Regions from separate parts of the Pulveribacter sp. genome, predicted to be linked through region 1. Evidence: riboswitches for the same ligand, from Rfam matches in the RefSeq annotation. Region 1 holds a riboswitch; the other holds the start of a gene.
The links. A riboswitch is a leader RNA that binds a small molecule or an ion and turns the genes downstream of it on or off. The one in region 1 is predicted to bind glycine.

Region 1 (3,391 bases):
CGCTGCGGCCGCAGCGCCCGCACCGGCTGCCGCGCCGGCCCCTGCACCCGCCCCGCAGCCGCAGCAGGAAGCGGGCAGCGAAAAGCCCGAGGCCGCGCCCGGCGCCGCCGCCGACCCGCTGCAGTGGTGGGGCGCGCTGACCCAGCAGTTCCAGCAGATCGCCGCCCACGCCATGCAGGACGCGGCCACGCAGCAGGCGGCGTTCGATGCCACGCGCGACATGGCCAGCGGCGCGCTCAAGACCGCCAGCGACATGGCCACGCAGTGGGTGCAGGCGGCCGGGGGCGATGCCGCCGCGCCGGCCCAGTCCCGTGCCCCGCGCGCCGCTCCCGCCGCAGCCAAGCCGGCGGCGGCCAAGAAGGCGGCGGCCAAGTAAACTACTAAAAAGTAGCTCTAACGCTCGCCAGTCAAGCGCCAGCAGCTATCAAAAAGTGAGAGGCCGCGGCGCTTGAAGTTCCGCTTCAGACCGGCAGCTGCGCAGGCTGCAGGGTGGCGCCCGCACCCCGCGGGCCGCAGAAGGCGAAGTCCAGCTCCGGCGCCAGGCCGCTGACGATGCGCGCGATGGAGCGGCCCGAGCCGCAGGCGTGCGTCCAGCCCAGCGTGCCGTGCCCGGTGTTCAGGAACAGGTTGGACACGCGCGTGCGGCCGATCAGCGGCACGTTGCTCGGCGTGGCCGGGCGCAGGCCCGACCAGTACTGCGCAGCGGCCGTGTCGGCGGCGCCGGGAAACAGCTGCGCCACGCGCCGCACGATGGCCGCGCAGCGCACCTCGCTCAGGGCGCGCGAATAGCCGTTCAGCTCCGCCGTTCCGGCCACGCGCAGCACGTCGCGCGCCTCCTGCCCGCCCTGCGCGGGGCGCGTGTAGCGCGAGAACACCAGCTTGAATTCGTCGTCCGTCAGGCTGGTCTGGTAGGCCAGGGCGGCGTCGCGCACCGGCAGCGTGACCGAGTAGCCCTTGGCCGGATAGATGGGCAGCGAAATGCCCAGCGGCTGCGCCAGCAGCGGGCTGTGCGAGCCCAGCGCCAACACGTACGCATCGGCCTGCACGCGCTCGTAGCGGCCCTCTTCGTTGGTGATCTCCACGTGGTCGATGCGCCCGCCTGTCTCGCGCAGGGCCGTGATGTGGCAGCCCATGCGCCAGCGCGCGCCGGCGGCCTCGGCCGCGCGGGCCAGCTCGCGCGTGAACAGATGGGCGTCGCCGGACTCGTCCTCGGCCGTGAAGGTGGCGCCGGCCAGCTGCTCGCGCATGGCGGCGAGGGCCGGCTCGATGCGGATGGCCTCTTCGGCGCTGACCACCTGGCGCTCACAGCCCAGGGCACGCATCTGCTCGGCCGGGCCCAGGGCGCACTCGAACTCGCGCTCGCTGGTGTAGAAGTGCAGGATGCCCTGCGTGCGCTGGTCGTACTGCAGGCCCAGCTGCTCGCGCAGCTCGCGCAGCACGGCGCGGCTGTAGGTGCCCAGCTGGACGATCTGGTGGATGTTGTGGCGCGTGCGCGCCGGCGTGCATTCGCGCAGGAACTGCAGGCCCCACAGCCACTGGCGCATGTCTGCGCGCAGGCGAAACAGCAGCGGCGCATCCTCCTTGCCCAGCCAGGACAGCACCTTCAGCGGCGCCGACGGATTGGCCCAGGGCTCGGCGTGGCTGACGGAGATCTGCCCGCCGTTGGCAAAGCTGGTCTCGGCGCCGGGCACGGCCTGGCGGTCGATGACGGTAACCTCGTGGCCGAGCTGCTGCAGGAAATAAGCGGAAGCGGTGCCGACGACGCCGGCGCCCAGAACGATAACGCGCATGGTTCTACAAGCCTTTTTCAAGGTTTGCGCAGACCAGGCGCGCGCCGGCGGCTATCGAAAAAATAGCGGGGAAGCAGGGCGCGCCAAGAGGTCTGGCTGCCGCTCCCCCTGTCCTTGTGACCTGAGAGATTCGCCCTCGCACTGTGCGGTGGGCTTGCTCCTTCGGTGCGCCCCGTGTGCGGGGGCGGCTCTCCAGACGGCTATTGCTGTGTGTGCAGTACGGTACCTGAGCGTGTATGGGAGTTTGCGCCTTCGGTGCAGCAGCCGTGACCGGCCGCTGGCTCTCCTGCGGCGCGCATCGTAGCAGGATGCGCCATCAGTGGCGGCGCGGGTCGTTAGGACGGCGGTCGTAGCGGTTGGGCACGCCGTCGCCGTCACGGTCCCAGCGGCCCTGGTTGAACTGCCATTTGCCATGGCGTTGTTCCCAGCGAGGCTGGCGATAGTGCTGGCCGTGGCGCACGCGCATCCACTGGCCGGGGACCCAGTGGTAGAGGTGGCCGCGCCATTCCCAGTGGCCCTGCGACCAGACCATGCCGCGGCGCGGGGCGGGTACGCGCTCATAGCGCGGCGGGGGCGGGGCGCTTTGCACCACGTAGGCCGGCTGCACGGCCTGCGGCCCGGTCTGGATGACGACGGTGGCGCTGGGCGCGGCGTGCGCGGCGCCACTGGCGCCCAGGCCCAGGGCGAGGGCGGCGACTGCGGCGGCGAGGGCGGGGGTGATGCGGTTCATGGTGATCCTCCTTGTTGGACTCGGTTGCCCGATGGAGGCCATGGTCCCGCGCCTGCGTGAAGGCCGGCGGCAGCCTTGGTAGCGACTGCGCAAATGTTTGTGAGCAGACGTCACACACGCGCTGCGCGTGCAGCGGGTGATAAGGGTCAAAAAGGCCTCCAGCCCTTGCTGGTCAAGCGCGGGCAGCTATTGTTTTGATAGACGTTTGCTTACGCCTGCCGGCTTGGCGCGGGCGGCGGCGGCGCCACGCGGCGCATGGCGGTGAAGGCCTCGAACTCCCAGCCGCGCAGCGCCATCAGCAGCGTGCAGCCCTCGCGCTCGGCCTCGGGCAGGCGCTGGTCGGCCAGGTGCTGCTGGGCGAAATCCTGCGCCACGCGCTGCAGGCGCTCGGTGAAGGCGGCCAGCTGGCCGCGGGCGATGCTGCCGTGCACCAGCAGCACGCCCTCGCCGGGGCCGTCGAAGGCGCCGCCGAAATAGTCCAGCAGCGCGTGCTCGCGGAAGTAGTCCATGACCGGGCCGCGCGGGCGCCAGCGGAAGGTCTTGGCGAGCTTGAGGCGGTAGCGGTTGCCCGGGCGCAGCTCGATGATGCCGATGCGGTCCAGCTGCGCCAGGTACTTGACGCCCTCGGCCTCGCTCAGCCGGTAGGTGGCCAGCACCTGGGCCAGCGTCCACTGGCTGAGCACGCAGATCGCCATCAACAGCAGCTTCTTGTCGGCCACCACGGCGCGCTCCTGCTCCTGCGTCAGCTCGCTCAGCAGCGGGCGGCTGTCGGCCACGCGCCGCGCCAGGTCGGCGAAGTCGAGTTTCAACACGCGGCAGATGGCGTCCACGCGCGACAGCGGCATCTCGCCGCGCGCCAGCATGCGTTTGA
Region 2 (3,391 bases), on a different contig from region 1:
ATCGCGGCACGATGGAGTCGATGAGGGCGCGGCGCGAGGCCTCGCCGATCACGGACAGCATGTGCGCCTCGTCCGAGGCGTCCGGACCGATGTGGCGCGGCAGGAATTCGGCGGCGTTTTCAAGCGCGGCCAGGGGCAGGGCGGCGGGCATCTGCATGGGACGGAGCCTTCGGTTTGCTATTGAATAAAGAGCTGCTGCCGCTTGCCTGGCAAGGGTTTGAGCTCGATTTGACTAATATTTCTGACCAGCGGCCCGCGCGCCCTCCAAGGCGCCGCGGGCCGGCGCGCCGTCAGGCGTTGGCCGCGAACTCGTTGTAGGCCGTCTCGTCCATCAGGCTGGACAGCTCCTTCTCGTCGCTCAGCTTGACCTTGAAGAACCAGCCGCTGCCCAGCGGGTCGGAATTGGCCAGCGAAGGGTCGGCGCGCAGGCTTTCGTTGACTTCGACGATCTCGCCCGAGATCGGCATGTACACGTCGGCGGCGGCCTTCACCGACTCCACCACGCCGGCCACTTCACCCTGCTTGAAGGTGGTGCCCACGGCGGGCAGGTCCACGAAGACGATGTCGCCCAGGGCGTCCTGCGCGTGCACGGTGATGCCGACCACGGCGGCGGCCGGCTCGGCGGTGTTGATCCACTCGTGGTCTTTGGAATACTGGATGGTCATGGGGCGGCTCCGAAGGAAAGTTGGAACGAAAAAAGGATCGATAAAGTGGGCGGTGCGCCCGCTGGCACTGTAGCCGCGGGTGCCCGGCCCGGCCGTCAGCCGCGGTGGTAGCGCGGCGGCAGGAAGGGGGTGGGCGCCACCTCCATGGGCACGGCCTTGCCGCGCACCAGGGCGTTCAGGCGCGTGCCGGGCTGGGCCAGGTGCGGCGGCACGTAGGCCAGGGCGATGGGTTTGTCCAGGCTGGGCGCCAGCAGGCCGCTGGTCACCGTGCCGGCGCTCTCGCCCGCTTCCGTCTGCAGGGCAGTGCCCTCGCGCACGGGCACGCGCTCCAGGGCCACCAGGCCCACGCGCTTGCGCGTCAGGCTGCTCGGGTCGTCGATCTGCGCCAGCACCCGGGCCGCGCCGGGAAAGCCGCCGGCGCGCGCGCCGCCCGTGCGCCGCACCTTCTGGATGGCCCAGTTCAGCGCGGCCTCGGGCGGCGTGGTGGTGGTGTCGATGTCGTTGCCGTACAGGCACAGGCCGGCCTCCAGGCGCAGCGAATTGCGCGCGCCCAGGCCCACGGGCTTGACCTCGGGCTGCGCCAGCAGGGCGCGCGCCAGGCTCTCGGCGTTCGCGGCGGGCACGGAGATCTCGAAGCCGTCCTCGCCGGTGTAGCCGCTGCGGGTGATGAACAGCGGCACGCCCTGCCAGTCGAAGTGCCCGCCGCTCATGAAGACCAGCTGCTGCACGCCCGGCACCAGCCGCGACAGCGCCGCGGCGGCCTGCGGGCCCTGCAGCGCCAGCAGCCCCTGGTCGGGCAGGGGGCGCACCTCGCAGCGGTCGCCGATGCGCGCCTGGATGTGCGCGATGTCGGCCGCCTTGCAGGCGCCGTTGACGATCAGGAACAGTGTGCTTGCACCGTCCACCAGCCCCTGGTTGAAGCACATCAGGTCATCGATGACGCCGCCGTCCTCGTTCAGCAGCAGGCCATAGCGCTGGCGGCCGACGGGCAGGTCGATCACGTCCACGGGCATCAGCGTTTCCAGCGCCGCGGCGGCATCCGGCCCCACCAGCAGCAGCTGGCCCATGTGCGAGACGTCGAACAGGCCGGCCTGCGCGCGCGTGTGCAGGTGCTCGGCCATCAGGCCGCTGGGGTACTGCACGGGCATGGCATAGCCGGCGAAGGGCACCATGCGCGCGCCCAGCTCCAGGTGCAGGGCGTGCAGGGGGGTGGTCAGCAGGGATTCGGTGGTGGTCACGGGCGAACAGGCTCCGGGGCAAATGGTGATGCGGCCCGCCTCGTCTGGCTTGGCCGCAGGATTTGCCCGGCTGTCCGCTCGACCTGAGAGATTCGCCCCGGGTACGGGGGTTGCTCCTTCGGTGGGCCGGCTCAATCTGTCTAGCGCGCGTCCAGCCTCTCTCCAGCAAGGGAAACGCCCGCATCCCTGCGGGCGTGTCGTCAGTCCTTTTGCCTGAGCGTTCGGCTGCTGCCTGCGCCTTCGGCGGCCCTTGGCGCGTGCATCGCGTACGGGCTCTCTCCTGACGCGGCGGATTCTAAGCCAGCGCGGGGGCCGGCGCGGGCTTCATCCCCATCCTCAGCGCGCGTAGACGATGTCGCGCAGGAACAGCGACAGCTGCGGCACGTAGGTAATGACCAGCAGGCACAGCAGGATCACCCCGACGAAGGGCAGCAGGTGCCCGACGATGCGGTCCAGTGAAATCCGCGCCACCGTGCAGGCGGCGAACAGGTTCACGCCGAAGGGCGGGGTGATCATGCCCAGCGCCAGGTTGACCACCATGATCAGCCCGAAGTGCACCGGGTCGACGCCGAAGTGCGCTGCCACCGGCGCCAGGATGGGCCCGAGCACGATGATGGCGGCGCTGGTCTCGATGAACATGCCGATCAGGAACAGCGCCACGTTCACGCCCAGCAGGAACAGCGTCGGCGTCTGCAGCACCTCCTGCAGCCAGCGGCCGATGGCGTCGGGCACGCCGGCGCGGGTGATGAGGAAGGCGAACAGTCCTGCGTTGGCGATGATGAACATGATCACGGCCGAGGAGATCGCCGATTTCTTGAGCACCGCGTACAGGTCGCGCACGCCGATCTCACGGTACACGACCATGCCCACCACCAGCGCGTAGAACACCGCCACGGCCGAGGCCTCGGTGGGCGTGAAGACGCCGCCGTAGATGCCGCCCAGGATGATCACGGGCATCAGCAGTGCCCAGCCGGCCTGCAGCAGCGCGCGGCCAAAGGGCATGCGGCCGTCGCCGTCGTGCTTGCCCCAGCCCTTGTACTTGCAGTAGGCCCAGACGAACAGCATCAGCGCGCCGCTGATGAGCAAGCCGGGTCCGAAGCCGGCGATGAACAGCTCGCCGATGGAGACCTCGGCGCTGACGCCGTACAGGATCATGGGGATTGAGGGCGGGATGATCACGCCCAGCTCGGCGCTGGTGGCCTGCAGCGCGGCGGCGTAGCTGGTGGGGTAGCCATGTTTGATCAGCGCCGGGATCAGGATGGCGCCGATGGCGAAGGTGGTCGCCACCGACGAGCCGGAGACGGCCGCGAAGATCATGCAGGTCAGCACGCAGGTCATGGGCAGGCCGCCCTGCACGCCGCCCACCAGGCTCTTGGCGAACTCGACCAGGCGGCGCGAGATGCCACCGGTCTCCATCAGGTTGCCCGCCAGGATGAAGAAGGGAATGGCCGCCAGCGGGAACTTGTTGATCGCGCCGAACATTTCCTT

Region 2: linked by a shared signal. The riboswitch ahead of gcvT (glycine cleavage system aminomethyltransferase GcvT) and the one ahead of RT282_RS15695 (D-amino acid dehydrogenase) in region 1 are both predicted to bind glycine.

What each region holds. Positions count from the first base shown of each region.
Region 1 is NZ_DAMATK010000008.1:51,957-55,347, reverse strand. Features, by position in the region: gene RT282_RS15700 (PhaM family polyhydroxyalkanoate granule multifunctional regulatory protein) at 1-376, shown strand, start outside; gene RT282_RS15695 (D-amino acid dehydrogenase) at 462-1,790, opposite strand; glycine riboswitch at 1,889-1,996, opposite strand; gene RT282_RS15690 (YXWGXW repeat-containing protein) at 2,107-2,520, opposite strand; gene RT282_RS15685 (helix-turn-helix transcriptional regulator) at 2,730-3,391, opposite strand, start outside.
Region 2 is NZ_DAMATK010000002.1:733,616-737,006, reverse strand. Features, by position in the region: gene gcvP (aminomethyl-transferring glycine dehydrogenase) at 1-157, opposite strand, end outside; gene gcvH (glycine cleavage system protein GcvH) at 291-665, opposite strand; gene gcvT (glycine cleavage system aminomethyltransferase GcvT) at 761-1,903, opposite strand; glycine riboswitch at 1,964-2,079, opposite strand; glycine riboswitch at 2,102-2,189, opposite strand; gene RT282_RS09700 (TRAP transporter large permease) at 2,240-3,391, opposite strand, start outside.